Regions from separate parts of the Streptomyces sp. NPDC000151 genome, predicted to be linked through region 1. Evidence: riboswitches for the same ligand, from Rfam matches in the RefSeq annotation. Region 1 holds a riboswitch; the other holds the start of a gene.
The links. Region 1 has a riboswitch for glycine ahead of gcvP (aminomethyl-transferring glycine dehydrogenase). Riboswitches for the same ligand answer to the same signal wherever they lie in the genome.

Region 1 (10,508 bases):
CAACTGCGGCGCGCCGCTGCGCGCCGGTGGGCAGGCCGAGCGTCCCTCCGAGACGACCTCGACCATCTCCATTTCGGGTATCGAGGCGTATGACGCGGAGGCGACGGGGCAGACCCCGATGCCTTCGCTGTCCCCCGAGGCCCAGGCCGCCGTGGACGCGCTGCCGCTCGGCTCCGCGCTCCTCGTCGTGCGCCGGGGTCCCAATTCCGGCAGCCGTTTCCTGCTGGACGGTGACCTGACCACGGCGGGCCGCCATCCGCAGAGTGACATTTTTCTGGACGACGTGACGGTCTCCCGCAGCCATGTGGAGTTCCGCCGCGGCCAGGACGGCGGCTTCACCGTCGCCGACGTCGGCAGCTTGAACGGCACCTACGTCAACCGCGAGCGGATCGACTCCGTTCCGCTGGCGAACGGCGACGAGGTGCAGATCGGCAAGTTCCGCCTGGTCTTCTACGCGAGCCAGCGGGGCGTCGGCATCTGACCGGCCAGGGAAGGCACATGCACCACACACCGTCCGGCGGTGTCGGTTCCTCCGGCACCGCCGCCGCGGGCGGCGAGCTGGTGAGCATCGGTACGGTGCTCAATCTGCTGCGCGACGAATTCCCCGAGGTCACGATCTCCAAGATCCGATTCCTGGAGTCGGAGGGCCTGGTCGAGCCGCAGCGTACGCCGTCCGGGTACCGCAAGTTCAGCACGGAGGACGTCGAGCGGCTGGCGGGCGTGCTGCGGATGCAGCGCGACCACTACCTGCCGCTGAAGGTCATCCGTGAGCACCTGGACGCCGTGGCGCGGGGTGAAGACGTGCAGCTCCCGGCGCCCGCCTCGGCGCCCAGGGAGTTCCTGGACGGTGTACAGGAGCCGTCCGGTGAGCATCCGACGGCCGCCCGGATCGGCCGCGACGAGCTGCTGGCCGCCACTGAGGTGGACGAGTCCGAGCTCGCGGACTGGGAGGCGTACGGTCTGCTCGCCCCGGCGTCCGACGGCGGGTACGGCATCGAAGCCGTCGCGGTCGCCAAGCTCGTCGCCGAGCTCGGCCGCTTCGGCCTGGAAGCGCGTCATCTGCGGGCGGTGAAGGCCGCGGCGGAGCGCGAGGCGGGCCTGATCGAGCAGGTCGTGGCGCCGCTGAAGCGGCACCGCAACCCGCAGACCAGGGCCCATGCGGAGGCCACGGCCAGGGAGCTGGCCACGCTCTCCGTACGACTTCATGCGGCCTTGGTCCAGGCCGCCCTCCACGTCCGGCTGCCGTGACCTTGGGTGCGGTCACCCCCGCCGAGGGGGTGCCCGACTACCCAAACCGGCCGGGCACGTCCTAGGGTTGCTGTGTGAACGAGCTCGACGTCGTGGGTGTCCGGGTGGAAATGCCTTCCAACCAACCGATCGTGCTGCTGCGCGAGGTGGGGGGCGACCGCTACCTGCCCATTTGGATCGGGCCGGGCGAGGCGACCGCCATCGCCTTCGCCCAGCAGGGCATGGCCCCTGCCCGGCCGCTGACGCACGACCTGTTCAAGGACGTGCTGGAGGCGGTGGGTCAGGAGCTGTCCCAGGTGCGCATCACGGACCTGCGGGAAGGCGTCTTCTACGCCGAGCTGGTTTTCGCCAGCGGCGTGGAGGTCAGCGCCCGCCCGTCCGACGCCATAGCGCTGGCGCTGCGCACGGGTACGCCGATCTACGGGACCGACGGGGTGCTGGACGATGCCGGCATCGCGATCCCGGACGAGCAGGAGGACGAGGTGGAGAAGTTCCGCGAGTTCCTCGACCAGATCTCGCCCGAGGACTTCGGCACCAACAGCCAGTAAGGCCGCAGGGGGCGCTGCGCCGTCAGAGAGCGAGCGGGGCGCACGGCCGCACACCCGGCGCACAACCCACCAGACATTCCCCGCATAAAGTCACGTGAAACCACTCGTAGGGTGATTATCACTCGGCGTGGCGAGCGCGGCGATCGTTGACGCACCCCGAGTGACTGCATACCGTCGATAAGGCAGGTCCCGTCCGGGACGTGAAGGACGGAGGTCGGCGTGGCAATCACCGGCGACGGTACGGCGGCGGGAGGGGCATTGCCGCTTCACAGTGGCGCGGCGAATCGTGCCCCGGCACAGGCCGCCGGGAAGCCGGCCGGCCCGGGCAGCGACACGGTCGGGTACCGAGGGCCGACGGCATGTGCCGCCGCGGGGATCACTTACCGGCAGCTGGACTACTGGGCGCGTACGGGACTGGTCGAGCCCAGCGTGCGGCCGGCCTACGGCTCGGGCACCCAGCGGCTCTACAGCTTCCGGGACGTCGTCGTCCTGAAGATCGTCAAGCGGCTGCTGGACACCGGCGTCTCGCTGCAGAACATCCGCACGGCCGTGCAGCACCTCGCCTCCCGCGACCTGTCCGATCTGGCGCAGATGACGCTGATGAGCGACGGCGCGACGGTGTACGAATGCACCTCGCCCGACGAGGTCGTCGATCTGCTCCAGGGTGGCCAGGGCGTCTTCGGCATCGCCGTCGGCGTGGTCTGGCGGGACGTGGAGGCCGGACTGTCCCAGCTGCACGGAGAGCGCGTGGACACCGGGGAGACCCTCATCGGCCACAATCCCCACGACGAGCTGGCCCGGCGGAGGAACCGCGCGGTCTAGAGCGCCCTGGCGGTACGGCGCGGGGGCGGACGCACGGTACGGAGCCGGTGCAGGCGCACGGTACGACGCGGGGCGCGAGAGCAGTCATGAGCAGTCCTACAGCTCGCGCGGAAGCCGGTGCGGGGCTCCCGCCGGAGCGCTCCCGGCCCGCCGCGAGGCCGATTGTCAGTGGCGTACGGCACCATCAGTGACGTGAGACGTGCGCCGACGATCCTGCATCTGGACATGGATGCGTTCTTCGCGGCCGCCGAGCAGGCGGCCAAGCCCAGCCTGCGCGGGAAGCCCGTGGTGGTGGGCGGCATCGGCGGGCGCGGCGTCGTCTCCACTGCGTCGTACGAGGCCCGCGTCTTCGGCGTCCGCTCGGCCATGCCCACGGCCCAGGCCCGCCGCCTCTGTCCCAACGCCGCCTACCTCACGCCCCGCTTCCACGTCTACCGCCAGGTGAGCGAAAAGGTGATGGCGCTGCTGCACGAGCTGTCGCCGCTGGTGGAGCCGCTGAGCCTGGACGAGGCGTTCGTGGATCTGGAGGCCGGCGGGGTCGCCGACGACGCCGCGTCGGCCCGTGCGGTGGGGGAGCGGCTGCGCCGCGACATCCTGGCGGTCACGGGACTGACCGGCTCGGTGGGGCTCGCGGGCGCGAAAATGCTCGCGAAGATCGCGTCCGAGCAGGCCAAGCCGGACGGCCTGGTGCTGATCGAGCCGGGCACCGAGCGCGAGCTGCTCGGGCCGATGACCGTGCGGACGCTGCCGGGCGTCGGCCCGGCCACGGCCGAGGCGCTGCGCAAGGCGGGGATCCACACGGTCGCGGAGACCGCCGAGGCCGGCGAGGCGGAGCTGGTGCGACTGCTGGGGCGGGCGCACGGCGCGGGGCTGTACGCGATGGCGCTCGGCCGGGACGACCGGCCCGTGGTCGCGGAGCGGGACGCCAAATCGGTCTCCGTCGAGGACACCTTCGAGGTGGACCTCACCGACCGTACGAGAGTCCGCGCCGAGGTGATGCGGCTGGCGGACCGGTGCGTGCAGCGGCTGCGCGCGGCCGGGCGCTCGGGCCGTACGGTCGTGCTGAAGGTCCGCAACTACGACTTCTCCACGCTGACCCGGTCCGAGACGCAGCGCGGGCCGACGGACGACCCGGCGGTGGTGCGGGAGGCGGCGGGGCGGCTGCTGGACCTGATCGACACGACGGGCGGGGTGCGGCTGCTCGGCGTCGGGGTGACCGGCCTCGCCGACTTCACGCAGGAGGACCTCTTCGCGCAGGTGGCGACGGAGCGGGCGGCCGAGGAGGCCCGGCTCGTCGAGGAGGCCAGGGCGGCAGCCGGGACGGCAGGGGCCGATGGGGCGGAAGAGGCCCAGGAGGCCGCTGAGCGGCCCAGGAAGTGGCTGCCGGGCCTGGACGTGGTCCACGCCGAGTACGGCCCCGGATGGGTCCAGGGAAGCGGCCTGGGGCGGGTCACCGTACGGTTCGAGCAGCCCTGGTCCGCGCCGGGACGGGTGCGGACGTTCCTGGTGGACGACCCTGCGCTGACGCCGGGGGAGGCGCTGCCCCTGGTGGGCGGCGGGCCGGACGCTCCGCCCGCGGCCGATGACGGCGCACATCCGCCCATAGCCTCGGATCCGCTCGCGCCGGCAGCCGCGGGTCCTCCTGCACCGACAGCCGTGGACGCACCGACAGCCGTGGACGCACCGACAGCCGTGGATCCGCCCGGCGCTCAGTCCTCCGGCGAGCCCGCTATCCGGCCGAAGTCCCGGTCGGCGGACCCGGCTGCCGGGCGGCCGGCGACGTCCTCCCCGGCGAGCTCCGCGTCCGTGGCGGAGATATCCAGCCGGTAGTGGTGGTAGAGCTGCAGTTCCTGCTCGGGCGAGAGGTGCCGGCCCACCCCGAAGTCCGGCGCGTCCTTGATCAGCTTCCGCTCGTACGGCACGTGCAGCGCCTCGTCGACCAGCCGGCTCGGCTCCAGCGGCACGAACGCGTCCCGGCTGAAGAGCCCCGTGCGGACCGCCGCCCACTCCGGCTCGCCGGTCGCGTCGTCCAGGTACACCTCGTCGATGGTGCCGATCTTGGTGCCGTGCCGGTCGAACGCCTTGCGGCCGATCAGACTGCGGGGATCGATATCGGTCTGCACGGTTCCTCCTACCTGCCGGAACTGCCCTGTGCACCCTACGAAACGGCACATTTCCCACCCTGGCCACTCGAGGGATGCCGAGCAGTCGCGCTGGTAGGCTGGTCAGCGATCGATGACCCCGTGCGGGAGAGCTCTCCGACCCCCGGGCCGGAGGCGCCGAAGGAGCAACTCCTCCCCGGAATCTCTCAGGCACACGTACCGCGCGGACGAGATCACTCTGGAAAGCAGGGCGGGCCACGGACAGTGCAGTACCGGAGCCCCTCCTCACCGACGGTGAAAACCGGACGCCGCGTGCGTTCCGGTGAAGCTCTCAGGTTGAGATGACAGAGGGGGAGGCCGTCCGGGCACCAGCGCCGTGGTGCCCTCGTAGGTCCCAGAGACCAGGAGGCCCCCGCAGATGACCACTCACCGCATCTCGTTGACCGAGTTGGAGCGCGGCACCCCCTTCGAGCAGCGCCACATCGGCCCCGACCAGGCGGCCCAGGCGAAAATGCTCGCGCACATCGGCTTCGGCTCGCTGGACGAACTGACCGCGGCCGCCGTCCCTGACGTGATCAAGAGCGCCGAGGCGCTGGACCTGCCCCAGGGCCGTACCGAAGCGGAGGTCCTGGACGAGCTGCGGGCGCTCGCCGACCGCAACCACGTGCTGTCCTCCATGATCGGCCTGGGCTACTACGGCACGTTCACGCCGCCGGTCATCCTGCGCAACGTCATGGAGAACCCGGCCTGGTACACCGCGTACACCCCGTACCAGCCGGAGATCTCGCAGGGCCGCCTCGAAGCCCTGCTGAACTTCCAGACCATGGTCGCCGACCTCACCGGGCTGCCCACCTCCGGCGCCTCGCTGCTCGACGAGGGCACCGCGGCCGCCGAGGCCATGGCGCTCTCCCGTCGCGTCGGCAAGGTCAAGAAGGGCGTCTTCCTCGTCGACGCCGACTGTCTGCCGCAGACCGTCGCCGTCATAGAGACCCGCGCCGAGCCCACCGGCGTCGAGGTCGTCGTCGCCGACCTGAGCGACGGCATCCCCGCCGAGATCGCCGAGCGCGGCGTCTTCGGCGTCCTGCTGCAGTACCCCGGCGCGTCCGGCGCGGTCCGCGACCCCCGCGCGCTCATCGAACAGGCTCACGAACTTGGCGCGATCGTGACCGTCGCCGCCGACCTCCTGGCCCTGACCCTCCTCACCTCGCCCGGCGAGCTCGGCGCCGACATCGCGGTCGGCACGACGCAGCGCTTCGGTGTGCCGATGGGCTTCGGCGGCCCGCACGCCGGCTTCATGGCCGTCCGCGAGAAGTTCGCCCGCAGCCTCCCCGGCCGCCTGGTCGGCGTCTCCGTCGACGCCGACGGAAACAAGGCGTACCGCCTGGCCCTGCAGACCCGCGAGCAGCACATCCGCCGCGAGAAGGCCACCAGCAACATCTGCACCGCGCAGGTCCTCCTCGCCGTCATGGCCGGCATGTACGCCGTCTACCACGGCCCCGAGGGCCTGGCCGCGATCGCCCGCCGCACCCACCGCTACGCCGCCGTCCTCGCCGAGGGCCTGCGCGCCGGCGGCATCGACGTCGTGCACGGCACGTACTTCGACACCCTCACCGCGCGGGTCCCCGGCCGCGCCGCCGAGATCGTCGCCGCCGCCCGCGAGGCCGGCGTCAACCTCCGCCACGTCGACGCCGACCTCGTCGGCATCGCCTGCGACGAGACCACCGGGCGCGCCCAGCTCACCGCCGTGCTCGGCGCCTTCGGCGTCCAGGGCGACATCGAGCAGCTGGACGCGGCCGCCGCCGACGCGCTGCCCGAGTCCCTGCTGCGCGGCGACGACTACCTCGCCCACCCGGTCTTCCACCAGCACCGCTCCGAGACCGCGATGCTGCGCTACCTGCGCACCCTCGCCGACCGCGACTACGCGCTGGACCGCGGCATGATCCCGCTCGGCTCCTGCACGATGAAGCTGAACGCGACCACCGAGATGGAGCCGGTGACCTGGCCGCAGTTCGGTCAGCTGCACCCCTTCGCGCCGGTCGACCAGGCGCAGGGTTACCTCACCCTCATCCAGGAGCTGGAGGAGCGCCTCGCCGTCGTCACCGGCTACGACAAGGTCTCCCTCCAGCCCAACGCCGGTTCGCAGGGCGAGCTCGCGGGCCTGCTGGCGGTGCGCGCGTACCACCGCGCCAACGGTGACGAGCAGCGCACCGTCTGCCTCATCCCGTCCTCCGCGCACGGCACCAACGCCGCCAGCGCCGTGATGGCCGGCATGAAGGTCGTCGTCGTCAAGACCGGCGAGGACGGCGAGGTCGACACCGACGACCTGCACGCCAAGATCGAGCAGTACCGTGACGAGCTGGCCGTCCTGATGGTCACCTACCCGTCCACGCACGGCGTGTTCGAGGAGCACATCACCCAGATCTGCGCGGCCGTGCACGACGCGGGCGGCCAGGTCTACGTCGACGGCGCCAACCTCAACGCGCTGGTCGGCGTCGCCGAGCCGGGCAAGTTCGGCGGCGACGTCTCGCACCTGAACCTGCACAAGACCTTCTGCATCCCGCACGGTGGCGGCGGCCCCGGCGTCGGCCCGGTCGGCGTGCGCGCGCACCTCGCGCCGTACCTCCCCAACCACCCGCTGCAGCCCACCGCGGGACCCGAGACCGGCGTCGGCCCGATCTCCGCGGCGCCCTGGGGCTCGGCCGGCATTCTGCCGATCTCCTGGGCGTACGTCCGCCTCATGGGCGGCGAGGGCCTCAAGCACGCCACCCAGGTCGCGGTGCTGTCCGCCAACTACATCGCCAAGCGCCTGGAGCCGCACTACCCCGTGCTCTACACCGGCCCCGGCGGCCTGGTCGCGCACGAGTGCATCATCGACGTACGGCCGCTGACCAAGGCCACCGGCGTCAGCATCGACGACGTCGCCAAGCGCCTGATCGACTACGGCTTCCACGCGCCGACGATGTCCTTCCCCGTGGCCGGCACGCTCATGATCGAGCCGACCGAGAGCGAGGACCTCGCCGAACTGGACCGTTTCTGCGACGCGATGATCGCCATCCGCGCGGAGGTCGAGAAGGTCGGCACGGGGGAGTGGGACAAGGAAGACAACCCGCTGCGCAACGCCCCGCACACCGCCGCCTCCCTCACCGGCGAGTGGACCCACCCGTACACCCGTGAGGAAGCCGTGCACCCGGCCGGCGTGGACGCCGCGGCGAAGTACTGGCCGCCGGTGCGCCGCGTCGACGGTGCCTTCGGCGACCGCAACCTCGTGTGCTCCTGCCCGCCGCTGGAGGACTACGACGGCTGACGGCCGTCCGGCGCCCGTGCCGTTCGGGACGGGCGCCGACATACCAAAGGGCCCTCGGCGATCTCCGCCGGGGGCCCTGCTCGTTCCCGCTCACCGCGTCAGGCCGCGGTGACGACCTGCCCGGTGCCCATCGGCCGGTGCGGGTCGATGACCTGCCCGTCCGGCAGGAGCTCACCGGTGTCCTCGAAGAGGAGGACGCCGTTGCACAACAGGCTCCAGCCCTGCTCCGGGTGGTGCGCCACAAGATGGGCGGCCTCCCGGTCGGCTGATTCTGCTGACGGACACGGTGGCTGGTGCTGGCACATGGATGCTGTCTTTCGCTGCGGTGTGGTGGTGGACGTCTTCCTGCGGCTCGATGCACGGTTCATCGCCGCTCCCCCCGTTCGGTAGTTCGCTCCCAGTGTTGCCCTACGGGCGTGATTCCGCAGGGATTTCGCAGCAGCAGTACTTACTGGATGAAGACGCATCACCCGTGCGGGCGGTTGCCGCTTCTTGTACCGCACCTCTGGGTGGTCCTGACTGGTCATTGTGGGCTAGTCACCCGGCGGAACGGTGCGTTCGGGGGAGCGCGGGACAGCAGTGCGCCCCGCGGTGAGGAGAACCGCGGGGCGCACTCCGGCGAATCGGTACCCACCCGGCACACGGCGCTTCGAGGGACGCCGCGTCCCGGGACCCTAGGCCGGCGAGCCCAGCAGGGACGCGGGCGTGAGGCGGAGCGTGAGGCGGGACAGGAGCTCGGCGACACGGTGCGGCCGGTGGGCGGCGATGCCGGGAGGAGCCGGGGCGAGTGGGACCAGCAGGTCCCCCGCCGCCGGGCAGCCTTCGGCACCGTCCGCCGTGATGTCCTCGTGCAGCCACAGCGTGAGCATGTACAGCTCCGGTACGGACAGCAGCCGTGGCTGGTACGCCGTGGGCACGGATTCGGCCTGGTGCAGCGCCCGTTCGATCGCGGACACGTACGGACCCTCGCCGAAGTGCGAGAACGCCCAGCCGTCCGGCGTGAGCATGGCGTCCGCAGTGGCCAGCGCATGCTCGCCGCCGCGGATGAGGAATCGCCAGCCGGTCAGGCGGGTACGCGGGGTGCCGCGACGGGAGACGTCGTCGAGTACATGGACGGGCAGGGGGCGTTCGGGACGCAGGGGCCCTTGGTGGACACGGAGGGCGGGGGTCGGGGCCTCACGTACGGCGGCAGGAGAACCGAGGGCGGTGAGGACGCTGCGCAGGGCGGGAGCGGGAGCAGGGGGTACATGCAGCGGCATGGTGGGTCGCCTCTCACTTGGGAGACACGGTGGTGCTGGGCAAGTGCGGACGGCGCTGTCAGCAGACGGGAGCAGAGCGTGGCCGACCGGGGCCATGGCCCGGCGGGGGTGTCAGCCGCTGTGCCTCAGCCTCGGAAATGCCCCGCTAGCTGGGCGCCAACTCTCTGCCTCGTCCACGAAGTTTATACGACAGGTGTTCAGTGCTTGTTTCGGCTACCGCTGACGGAGATTTTTGGCAAGTCGTATTACGGCCCGTTCTCCACGGTGTTTTCGATGCAATTATGCACCCCGCCGGTCCGCGGACCTCGGATTACCCCGGCGACGCGGTCGGCCTGATGTCATCGTGCTTTGGAACAGGGCCAATGCAGGGGGCCCGGGCCCCCTCGGTATGCCCTCGGAATGTGCCATTCGGCTTGCCCTCCCCAGCCTATCGGGGGCACCCGGCCCCCCGAGGCGTTATCGAACCGATTGCCGGGCATCATCGACCGCACGGGCCCGCAGCCGCGGGCCGGCCACGCCAGGAGGGACGCTTCGATGGGGGAGAAGGTCACGGCCGGTGAAATTGAGCACGACGACCGGCAGCGTTATCGAAGAAGGTTGAGCGAGTGCCTGGAGAGTTTGGCGAGGCTGCTGGACGAGAAGCGCTTCGACCGCCCGAAGAACCTCATGGGCCTAGAGATAGAATTGAATCTTGCCAGCGCCGACGGCATGCCCCGGATGATGAACTCCGAGGTGCTGGAGCGCATCGCCAGCCGGGATTTCCAGACCGAGCTCGCCCAGTTCAATCTTGAAGTCAATATCCTGCCGCACCGCCTCTCCGGGCGCGTGCTGGACCAGCTCGCCGAAGAACTGCGCACCGGCCTCGCCTACGCCGACCGCAAGGCCCGCGAGGTCGCCGCCCGTATCGTGATGATCGGCATTCTGCCCACGCTCACCGCCGCGGACCTGGTCTCGTCGAACCTCTCCGAGGCCGACCGCTACACACTCCTCAACAACGAGATGCGGGCCGCACGCGGCGAGGACTTCGAGATCGACATCGAAGGGGTGGAGCGGCTCACCGCCACCTCACCCTCCATCGCCCCCGAAGCCGCCTGCACCTCCGTACAACTGCACCTCCAGGTCACCCCCGAGCGCTTCGCCCCCGTATGGAACGCCGCCCAGGCGCTGACCGCCGTCCAGGTCGCCATCGGCGCCAACTCGCCCTTCCTCTTCGGCCGCGAACTGT
Region 2 (10,508 bases), on a different contig from region 1:
GAGGACCGTGCCGATCGCCACCGACAGCAGCGTCGCGCCGAACGCCACGATCAGCGAGACCCAGGAGCCCTCCAGGACCCGCGCGAGCAGGTCGCGGCCGAACTTGGGGTCCACGCCGAGCGGGTGGCTCCCGCTCATGCCGCCGAAGTCGCCGAGCGGCAGGGTGGTGTTGGGGTCGATCAGCGACTGATTCGGCTCGTTCGGGTCCAGGCCGAGGAGTGACTGCAGGGGCCGGGAGAGCGCCGCGATCACGATGAGGAGGATGACAACGATGGCACCGGCCACCGCGACCTTGTCGCGCTTGAAGCGCAGCCAGGCGATCTGGCCGAGCGAGCGGCCCTCGATCCGCTTGCTCGGCACGCCTTCCAGCACCGCTTCCGGCTGCGCCTCGGCAGCCGCGCCGGTGGTCTCGATCGGTGCGGTCACGTGCCTTAGACCCCTCTCGGCCGCGCTCTGGCCGGCCCATGTCCGCCGCGTCGGCGGCTCGGTTCACATCACTGGTGTGCGCGCCGGCGGACGGTCCGGAGGTCTTGCAGCTCAGCGTTTTTCGGATGTCCGCGCGACAGCGGTCGTTGCCCGTCGCACACAGGGTCCAGACCCTGCTGCGGGAGTCTTCATCCGAGTCGCGATCAGTCACCAGCCCTGCCGGGGAAAGGATGCGCAACTGTGATGTGCTCCACGGCATTCCGTTATACGGACATCCGGGACGGCTGAGCGGTTCGTACACCCTCCCGGAGGTGACCTCAACGACGGTACACAGGAGGGCAATTCGGCACGCGACGGCGCGCGGGGCGACGGCGCTTTCGCGCCGCGGTGAAGGGCGCGGGTGACCTCAGTAAGGGCGGGGGTAGCCGTAGCCGTACGAGGCGGCCGGGGCGGCGGCGGGGTCCTGTGCCCCGCGGTCGAAGAAGGGGCGGGCGTAGGCACGCATCCACATGCCGACCGGGTCGTATTCGTCGTCCATCGCCACCGTCGAGACGGGCAGTCCCTCCGGAACCGCGCCGATGGACTGCTGCATCATCAGCCGTACGGACTCCACGGCGGCCGGCCCCGTGTCGTACAGCTCCAGGCCGATCGCCAGGTACGGGACGCCGAGCGCGGGCTGCACCCAGGCGCGGCGCAGCGAGCGGACGGCGGGGGTGCGGTGCGCGTTCTGCCCGAGGAGGGCGTAGAACTGCGGGATCTCCACGGCCGGTTCGGTGATCCGCAGCGGCCCGGCGGGCAGCCGGTCCAGGCCGCCGGCGATCCGGCGCAGGTCCAGCCAGGGGATGCCGACGCCGCCGCCCGGCGCGTGCGGGTTCAGCCACAGGCCCCAGCGGTCGGGGTAGAGCGCGGCGGCGATCTCCGGCCCGGAGACCACTTCGTGGGCGCGGCTCCAGCCGCTGGCCGCGAGCTCCGCCGGGGAGGTCACGCACGGGGCGTAGCCGAGCCCGTCGACCTCCATGTTGCCGTACTGCGCATCGGGGGCCCCGGCGCCGCCCTGCCACAGCAGCATCCACACCTGGCCCCCGGCCAGCGCCTGCAGCAGCGCCTCGTAGGCGTCGTAGCGGCCGGGCGAGACCTGCTGCAGCACCTGCTCGACCTGGCCGCCCGCCGCTCCCTGATGCGCACCCGCGCTCACGTGTCCCCGTCCCTTCTCTCGGCAGGCACGTGGGGGCGCCCGCCCGGTCATTGCACCAGCTTAGAGCCTGTGTCATGCCCCCGGTCGGATCAGCGAACGTCGTCTGGTGCGTGCGATCGCAAGGCGCCGGAGCGTCCTCGTAGCGGAGCTACTAGGGCGTTTCGGCAACGCCGCGAGCGTGCGTGCCAGGCGGCGGGCGCCCGGCCGGGGGCATGACACAGGCTCTCAGGGCGGGTCCGGCGCCCGGCCGGTGCCGGGCGCGCGCGTTCCGCCCCGGTCCGGGCCGCCGGTCCGTCTCCGTACGGCCGCGGCGCTACACCAGGTCCTGGGCGTAGAACGGCCGGACCCGCTCCCGCATCCAGTCCACGACCGGGTCCTGCGCGATGTCCAGCATGACCAGCTGGACCGGCCAGGGCACCGGTACGGCGCCGAGCGCCCGGCCCAGGGCGGCGAGCGCCCCGTCCCGCTGCGCCTGGTCCTGGATCGCGGCCGCCGGGTCGGCGACCTGCACGCCGACGAAGAGTGTGGGCGCGTCGCCCTCGATGTTCGCCAGGCAGCGGCGGGCGGTGGTGACGTACGGGACGCCGGAGAACTCCAGGCCCGCCGCGGCGAGGAAGTCCACCGGCTCGTCCTGCCAGTCCGGCTCGTACAGCCGCACCCGGCCGCCGGAGGGCAGGCCCTCGCGCGGCACGTCACCGCGGCACAGCTCGGCCACGGCGGGCGGCGGCAGCGGCACGCCGACCGTGCCGTCCGGGTTCACCGCGATGCCGATCTTCGGCGGCAGGCCGCGGGCGAACTCGCGGGCCGGCGCGACCGTGCACGGCATGTGCGCCCCGACGACCCGCAGGAACTCCTGCTCCGAGCTGAAGACGGGGACGTACGCCAGGCCGTCGGGGAGCTCCACCGTGGGCAGGTCCAGGCCGGGCCGGCCGAAGCCGGCGCTCTCGGGGCCGCCGCCCTTGGGCAGCGGCACCCATACCCGGCTGCGGCCGAGCACCTCGACGATCCGGGCGCCGGCATGGGGGTGGCCGACCGACGCGGCGAGCACCTCTTCCAGCTCGTTGGCCGGCCAGGCCAACTGCGGAATGCTCTGGTCGGTCATGCCCTGCCCAGGGATGCTCTGCTCCGGAATGTCCATGGTCACCACCCGCTTCGTACCGCGCTGCCTGGTCGGAAACCCTAGCGTCCGACCGGCCGTTTTCTCTCGGCCGTCTCACACGCGAGCTCTCTCGGCTGTCGTACACCCGAGCGCGGAACGGGCGGGTCCCGTCAGCCGAAGGTCGTCCGCTCCAGCGCGTCCGCGGCCCGCCGGTCCAGCAGCACCGTCGCCGTGAACCCCTTCGGGAGCCGGGCCGACCGGGCCCTGGCCAGCAGCCGCCGGACCGCGCGCCGGTGCCGCGCGAAGGCGTAACCGGACACGCCGCGGCCCCTGGCCCGCTGCCCGGACAGGGCCACCTCCGGCGCCACGTCGAGCAGCAGCAGATGCAGCTCGCGGCCGTCCCGCCGGGCGGTGCGCGCGATCCAGCGGCGCACCCAGGCGAGCGTGCCGCAGTCGTGCACGACCACGCTGCCGCCGGAGCGCAGCGCCTGCCGCAGGCCGTAGTAGTGCGCGACCCGCACCAGCGGCCTGACCAGGCCGTACGGCAGCGCGCCGAGCCGGCCGGCCGCCCAGCGCTCCCGTACGTCCTGGGAGTCGATGCGGTGGACGGGCGCGCCGGCCCGGTCCAGCGCGGGCACCACGCGCTGCATGAGGGTGCTCTTGCCGCTGCCCGGCAGGCCCGAGACCACCACCAGGCCGCGGGCGGGGAAGTCCAGCGCGCGGACGGCCCGGTCCCCCTCCGTTCCGCGCAGATCCGTCACGGGGGCGCCGCGGCCGGGGCGCACCACCGCCTTGGGCGCGCGTGCCCGGCGCGGCACCGCGCCGCGCGCGACCCCCGACGTCGTCGCGTATGCGGCTTGCCTCTGCACCGTGATCGCCCTCCCCGTCCCGTTCCCCGGATCCCCCGTCGAAGCCTGCGCGTGCACCGTGGTGCAGTCCCAGGCGCTTACCCGCAGAGTGTCAAGAAAAGGTAATGAGCTTCAAGCGGAGGGCAGGTCATGGCGGGTTCTCCGGGGCGTGCGGGCCGGGGCTCGGCTATCCGGCGCTCCCGTGCAATGATGTGCGCGCCACGTGCACCGTGACCGCACACCGGCGCCCAACTGCATACCGGCCGCTTGAATCCGCGCGGGAGAGTTCCCGCCAAGCCACGGCGGGGCGCCGAAGGAGCAAGTACTCCCTTGAATCTCTCAGGCCCCTGTACTGCGCGGACGAGGCAGATCTGAAAAGCGGGCCGCCCGGGTGCGGCCCCACCCAAGGTGCAAGCCGAAGCCCCCGACGGGGGCTGTCGGTGAACCTCTCAGGTTCCGATGACAGATGGGGAGACGTCCGATACGTCCCTGTCGTCCATCCCGGGAGCCCGCTGCCATGCCTGAACCCCGCCAGACCGCGCTCGATGCCACGCATCGCGCCCTCGGCGCGACCATGACCGACTTCGCCGGCTGGGACATGCCGCTGCGTTACGGCAGCGAGCGCGACGAGCACGTCGCCGTCCGCACCCGCGCCGGCCTCTTCGACCTCTCCCACATGGGCGAGATCACCGTCACCGGCCCGCAGGCGGCCGACCTCCTCGACTACGCGCTGGTCGGCAACATCGGCAAGGTCGCGGTGGGCCGCGCCCGGTACACGATGATCTGCCAGGAGGACGGCGGCATCCTGGACGACCTGATCGTCTACCGGCTGGCCGACCGGGAGTACATGGTCGTGGCCAACGCCTCCAACGCGCAGGTCGTGCTGGACGCGCTCACCCGGCGGCAGGCCGGCTTCGACGCCGCCGTGCGGGACGACCGCGACGCGTACGCGCTGCTCGCCGTCCAGGGCCCGGAGTCCGCGGGCATCCTGAAGTCGCTCACCGACGCCGACCTGGACGGTCTCAAGTACTACGCCGGTCTGCCGGGCACCGTCGCGGGCGTCTCCGCGCTGATCGCCCGCACCGGCTACACCGGCGAGGACGGCTTCGAGCTGTTCGTCCGGCCCGCCGACGCGGTCGCGCTGTGGGAGGCGCTGACCGAGGCGGGCAAGGACGCCGGGCTGGTCCCCTGCGGCCTGTCCTGCCGCGACACGCTGCGCCTGGAGGCGGGCATGCCGCTGTACGGGAACGAGCTGTCCACCTCCCTGACGCCGTTCGACGCGGGCCTGGGCCGCGTCGTGAAGTTCGAGAAGGCCGGGAACGAGGGCCGCTTCGTGGGCCGGGACGCGCTGGCGGCGGCCGCCGAGCGCGCCGAGCAGAACCCGCCGCGCAAGCTGGTCGGGCTGATCGCCGAGGGCCGCCGCGTGCCGCGCGCGGGCTACCCGGTCGTGGACGCCGAGGGCACCGCCATCGGCACCGTCACCTCCGGCGCCCCCTCCCCCACCCTCGGCAAGCCGGTCGCGATGGCGTACGTGGACGCGGCGCACGCCGAGCCGGGCACGAAGGGCGTCGCCGTGGACATCCGCGGCAAGCACGAGCCGTACGAGGTCGTCGCGCTGCCCTTCTACAAGCGGGAGAAGTGACCGCACGGCCCACCGAGGCCAGGAGAATCGGCCGCGCGGCACCCGTACGGCCGGTAGAAGTGACGCGTTCGCGTCTCACCTGTCAAGACCCTCTGCACGACCATTCCCCCGCATCCAGGAGAATCGAACCATGAGCAACCCCCAGCAGCTCCGGTACAGCAAGGAGCACGAGTGGCTGTCGGCCGCCGTGGACGGCGTCTCGACGGTCGGCATCACCGAGCACGCGGCCAACGCGCTCGGCGATGTCGTCTACGCCCAGCTCCCCGAGGTCGGCGACACCGTCACCGCGGGTGAGTCCTGCGGCGAGCTGGAGTCGACCAAGTCCGTCAGCGATCTCTACTCCCCGGTCGACGGTGAGGTCACGGAGATCAACGAGGACGTGGCGAACGACCCGTCGCTGGTGAATTCCGCCCCCTTCGAGGGCGGCTGGCTGTTCAAGGTGAAGCTGAGCGGCGAGCCGGAGGACCTGCTCTCCGCCGACGAGTACACCGCTTTCACCGCAGGCTGACCCACGCCCGCCCGCCGTACGGAAAGGGGCCCCGCCGCCCCTCTCCGTGTCTCCCACCCAGGAAGACTCATGTCGCTTCTCAACAGCTCCCTCCATGAGCTCGACCCCGACGTCGCCGCCGCTGTCGACGCCGAACTCCACCGTCAGCAGTCCACCCTCGAAATGATCGCGTCGGAGAACTTCGCTCCGGTCGCCGTCATGGAGGCGCAGGGCTCGGTCCTCACCAACAAGTACGCCGAGGGCTACCCCGGCCGCCGCTACTACGGCGGCTGCGAGCACGTCGATGTCGCCGAGCAGATCGCCATCGACCGGGTCAAGGAACTGTTCGGCGCCGAGTACGCCAACGTGCAGCCCCACTCCGGCGCCTCCGCCAACCAGGCCGCGCTGTTCGCACTGGCCAAGCCCGGCGACACCATCCTCGGTCTGGACCTGGCGCACGGCGGCCACCTGACCCACGGGATGCGGCTGAACTTCTCCGGCAAGCAGTTCAACGTGGTCGCGTACCACGTGGACGCCACGACCGGTCTGGTCGACATGGCCGAGCTGGAGCGGCTCGCCAAGGAGCACCGCCCGAAGGTGATCATCGCGGGCTGGTCGGCGTACCCGCGGCAGCTGGACTTCGCGGAGTTCCGCCGGATCGCCGACGAGGTCGAGGCCGCTCTGTGGGTCGACATGGCGCACTTCGCGGGTCTGGTCGCGGCCGGTCTGCACCCGAACCCGGTTCCGTACGCGGACGTCGTCACCTCCACCACCCACAAGACGCTGGGCGGCCCGCGCGGCGGCATCATCCTCGCCAAGAAGGACTTCGCGAAGAAGCTCAACTCGTCCGTCTTCCCGGGCTTCCAGGGCGGCCCCCTGGAGCACGTGATCGCGGCGAAGGCGGTCTCCTTCAAGGTCGCCGCCTCGGAGGACTTCAAGGAGCGCCAGAGCCGCACGGTCGAGGGCGCCAAGATCCTCGCCGAGCGCCTGGTACAGGGCGACGTCACCGAGCACGGCGTCTCCGTCCTGTCCGGCGGCACCGACGTGCACCTGGTCCTGGTCGACCTGCGCGACAGCGAGCTGGACGGCCAGCAGGCCGAGGACCGCCTCCACGAGGTCGGCATCACGGTCAACCGCAACGCCGTCCCGAACGACCCGCGGCCCCCGATGGTCACCTCGGGCCTGCGGATCGGCACCCCGGCCCTGGCCACCCGCGGCTTCCAGGCCGAGGACTTCCGCGAGGTCGCCGACATCATCGCCGAGACGCTGAAGCCCGACTTCGACGCCGCGGCGCTGAAGGCCCGGGTCACCGCCCTCGCCGACAAGCACCCGCTGTACCCCGCGCTGGGCAAGTAACGCCATCCGGCGGTCGTACGGGCTTCACGGGCCCGGGGCATCCTGTCCCCGGGCCCGTGGCCTGTGCGCCTCGCCACAGGAAGTGACCGCCCCGTAGGCCCCCTCGGTCGCGTTAGGCTCGACAGTCGGCGAAGAAACGTCCCATCTACGCCGTTAACAGCCTGCTCCCGCGGCGCGTGCCCCGCGGCACGTATCCCGCTCCCTCGCCCACCCTGAGCAGACAAAGGAGTCCGCCACCGTGGCCATCTCCGTCTTCGATCTTTTCTCCATCGGCATCGGCCCGTCCTCCTCCCATACGGTCGGCCCGATGCGCGCGGCACGGATGTTCGTGGGCCGCCTCAAGAAGGACGGCCTCCTCGCGCAGACCACGTCCGTACGGGCCGAGCTGTTCGGCTCGCTCGGCGCCACCGGGCACGGCCACGGCACCCCCAAGGCCGTGCTGCTGGGCCTGGAGGGCCACTCGCCGCGCACCGTCGACGTCGAGAAGGCCGACGCGATGGTGGAGCGCATCCGCACGACGAAGCGGCTGCGGCTGCTGGACGCCGAGATAGGCGATGTGCACGAGATCGACTTCGACGAGTCGACCGAGCTGATCCTGCACCGCCGCCGCTCGCTGCCGTACCACGCCAACGGCATGACCCTCTTCGCGTACGACGCGCACGGCGCCCCGCTGCTGGAGAAGACGTACTACTCGGTGGGCGGCGGCTTCGTCGTGGACGAGGACGCGGTCGGCGCCGACCGCATCGTGCTCGACGACACCGTGCTGAAGTACCCCTTCCGCACCGGCGACGAGCTGCTGCGGCTCGCCCGGGAGACCGGCCTGTCGATCTCCGCGCTGATGCTGGAGAACGAGAAGGCGTGGCGCACGGAGGAGGAGATCCGCGCCGGGCTGCTGGAGATCTGGCACGTCATGCAGGCGTGCGTCAGCCGCGGCACCAGCCGCGAGGGCATCCTGCCCGGCGGCCTGAAGGTGCGCCGGCGCGCCGCGAACGCGGCCCGCGCGCTGCGCTCCGAGGGCGACCCGCAGGCCCGCGCCATGGAGTGGGTCACGCTCTACGCGATGGCCGTCAACGAGGAGAACGCGGCGGGCGGCCGGGTCGTGACCGCGCCCACCAACGGCGCGGCCGGCATCATCCCCGCCGTCCTGCACTACTACATGAACTTCGTGCCCGGCGCGGACGAGGAGGGCGTGGTCCGCTTCCTGCTGGCCGCGGGCGCCATCGGCATGCTCTTCAAGGAGAACGCCTCCATCTCCGGCGCCGAGGTCGGCTGCCAGGGCGAGGTCGGCTCGGCCTGCTCGATGGCGGCGGGCGGCCTGGCGGAGGTACTGGGCGGCTCCCCGGAGCAGGTGGAGAACGCCGCGGAGATCGGCATGGAGCACAACCTCGGGCTGACCTGCGACCCGGTCGGCGGCCTGGTGCAGATCCCGTGCATCGAGCGCAACGGCATGGCCTCGGCCAAGGCGGTCACCGCGGCACGCATGGCGCTGCGCGGCGACGGCCGGCACCACGTCTCCCTCGACAAGGTCATCAAGACCATGAAGGAGACCGGCGCCGACATGAGCGTGAAGTACAAGGAGACGGCACGCGGCGGACTGGCGGTCAACATCATCGAGTGCTGAGCGGTACCGGCCTGCCCGGTGAGCGGCACGCGGCCCGTCGCCCTCCTCGAAACCACATGTGACTCAGGTCACGGAATGCCCTGGGGAGTTCGGGGCAGGCGACGGTGGTGATTCTCGTAATGCTGATTGCGCTGGCGTCGCTGGGCGCGCTGGTGGCGCGCTACGCGCCCCGCCCCCCGGCCTGACCTTCTGCCCCCATGACGGGTCCGACCCTTGCGGGTCGGACCCGTTGCCGTTTTTTGCTTGCGCGCCCGCCCGTACCCCGTCACCGTATTACCCGCGGGAACTCCCGCACGCCTGGCGGCGTTTGACGATCGACGGCACTTGTCACGCAGCGTGCACAGCCGTCGTGCACGGGGGACGTTGAGGGGGACAGCGAGCACGGCCAATACGGCAGGAAGACCTTTGAGACCTTGCGTCAGCGGGCATGTCCATGAAGGACTCGCAGTGACGCTTGGTGATCGCACGGTTGCGGGAGGATTGCAATGCTGCACGGCGTCGACGTCAGCTCGTACCAGCCCACGTACTCCACCAAGGGCTTGGACTTCGTCTTCATCAAGGCCACCGAGGGCCGCTCCTACATCAACCCCCACCAGAGCTCCCAGGCGTCGCGGGCCCGCGAGGCGGGCTGCGTGGTCGGCTTCTACCACTTCCTGTGGCCGGGGAACATCGCGGCGCAGGCCCGGTACTTCGTCGACAAGTGCGCGTCCAGACTGGGCGACGTGCTGATAGTGGACTGGGAGCGCACCAGCGCCGGGACGTACGCGAGCAACGCACAGAAGGACCAGTTCATCCGCGAGGTGAAGGCCCTGCGCCCGGACCGCCACCGGGTGCTCCTGTACTGCAACCGCGACTTCTGGCTCAACCACGACACCACGTCCTACGCGGGCGACGGCCTGTGGATAGCGGACTACGTCAGCGCGGGCCACCCGCGCATCAAGGCCAGGTGGCGCTTCCACCAGTACACCGACAGCCCGATCGACAAGAACGTCGGCCAGTTCTCCAGCAAGGCCGCTCTCAAGGAGTGGGCGAACGCCGAATAGAGTTTCCTCGTACGTACGCGCCTGTGTGCCGGTGCCGCCCGCCCCTCCGCGGGCCCCGGCGCCACAGCGAGACCACGAGGAGCCACCGTGACCGACCCGGCGTCCATGAGCCTGCAGCAGGAGATCGCCAGGGATCTCCAGGTGTCCGCGTCCTTCGACGCGCACGAGGAGATCGAGCGCCGGGTGGCCTTCCTCACCGAGCGGCTGACCGGCACGGGGCTGCGCTCCCTGGTGCTCGGCATCAGCGGCGGCGTGGACTCCACCACCGCGGGCCGGCTCTGCCAGCTCGCGGTGGAGCGGGCCCGGGCGACGGGGCACGACGCGACGTTCTACGCCATGCGGCTGCCCTACGGCGTCCAGGCCGACGAGCACGACGCGCAGCTCGCGCTCTCCTTCATCAAGGCCGACCAGCTGCTCACGGTCGACGTGAAGCCGGCCAGCGACGCCGCGCTGCAAGCCGTACTGGAGGGCGGGGCGGCCTTCCGCGACGCCCACCACCAGGACTTCGTGCAGGGCAACATCAAGGCCCGGCAGCGCATGATCGCCCAGTACGCGGTGGCCGGCGCCCGGGAGGGCCTGGTCGTGGGCACCGACCACGCCGCCGAGGCGGTGTCCGGCTTCTTCACCAAGTTCGGCGACGGCGCCGCCGACCTGGTGCCGCTGACCGGCCTGACCAAGCGCCGGGTGCGCGCGGTGGCCGAGGCCCTCGGCGCCCCCGCCGAGCTGGTCTGGAAGACCCCGACCGCCGACCTGGAGACGCTGGACCCGGGCAAGGCGGACGAGGACGCGCT

Region 2: it holds a riboswitch for glycine, as region 1 does, so the genes downstream of both, gcvT (glycine cleavage system aminomethyltransferase GcvT) here and gcvP (aminomethyl-transferring glycine dehydrogenase) in region 1, are expected to answer to the same signal.

Annotation. Positions count from the first base shown of each region.
Region 1 is NZ_JBEPFC010000042.1:29,076-39,583, reverse strand. It holds gene ABT381_RS15000 (double zinc ribbon and FHA domain-containing protein) at 1-481, shown strand, start outside; gene ftsR (transcriptional regulator FtsR) at 499-1,248, shown strand; gene ABT381_RS14990 (bifunctional nuclease family protein) at 1,323-1,796, shown strand; gene ABT381_RS14985 (MerR family transcriptional regulator) at 2,016-2,618, shown strand; gene ABT381_RS14980 (DNA polymerase IV) at 2,811-4,448, shown strand; partial or broken gene ABT381_RS14975 (PRC-barrel domain-containing protein) at 4,334-4,741, opposite strand; glycine riboswitch at 4,855-4,952, shown strand; gene gcvP (aminomethyl-transferring glycine dehydrogenase) at 5,139-8,024, shown strand; gene ABT381_RS14965 (DUF5999 family protein) at 8,123-8,329, opposite strand; gene ABT381_RS14960 (hypothetical protein) at 8,699-9,283, opposite strand; gene ABT381_RS14955 (glutamate-cysteine ligase family protein) at 9,818-10,508, shown strand, end outside.
Region 2 is NZ_JBEPFC010000019.1:3,631-14,138, reverse strand. It holds gene ABT381_RS08880 (ABC transporter permease) at 1-426, opposite strand, end outside; gene ABT381_RS08875 (enhanced serine sensitivity protein SseB C-terminal domain-containing protein) at 833-1,621, opposite strand; gene ABT381_RS08870 (enhanced serine sensitivity protein SseB) at 1,935-2,759, opposite strand; gene ABT381_RS08865 (AAA family ATPase) at 2,891-3,595, opposite strand; glycine riboswitch at 3,837-3,933, shown strand; gene gcvT (glycine cleavage system aminomethyltransferase GcvT) at 4,086-5,210, shown strand; gene gcvH (glycine cleavage system protein GcvH) at 5,341-5,718, shown strand; gene glyA (serine hydroxymethyltransferase) at 5,788-7,053, shown strand; gene ABT381_RS08845 (L-serine ammonia-lyase) at 7,292-8,674, shown strand; gene ABT381_RS08840 (GH25 family lysozyme) at 9,160-9,717, shown strand; gene nadE (NAD(+) synthase) at 9,805-10,508, shown strand, end outside.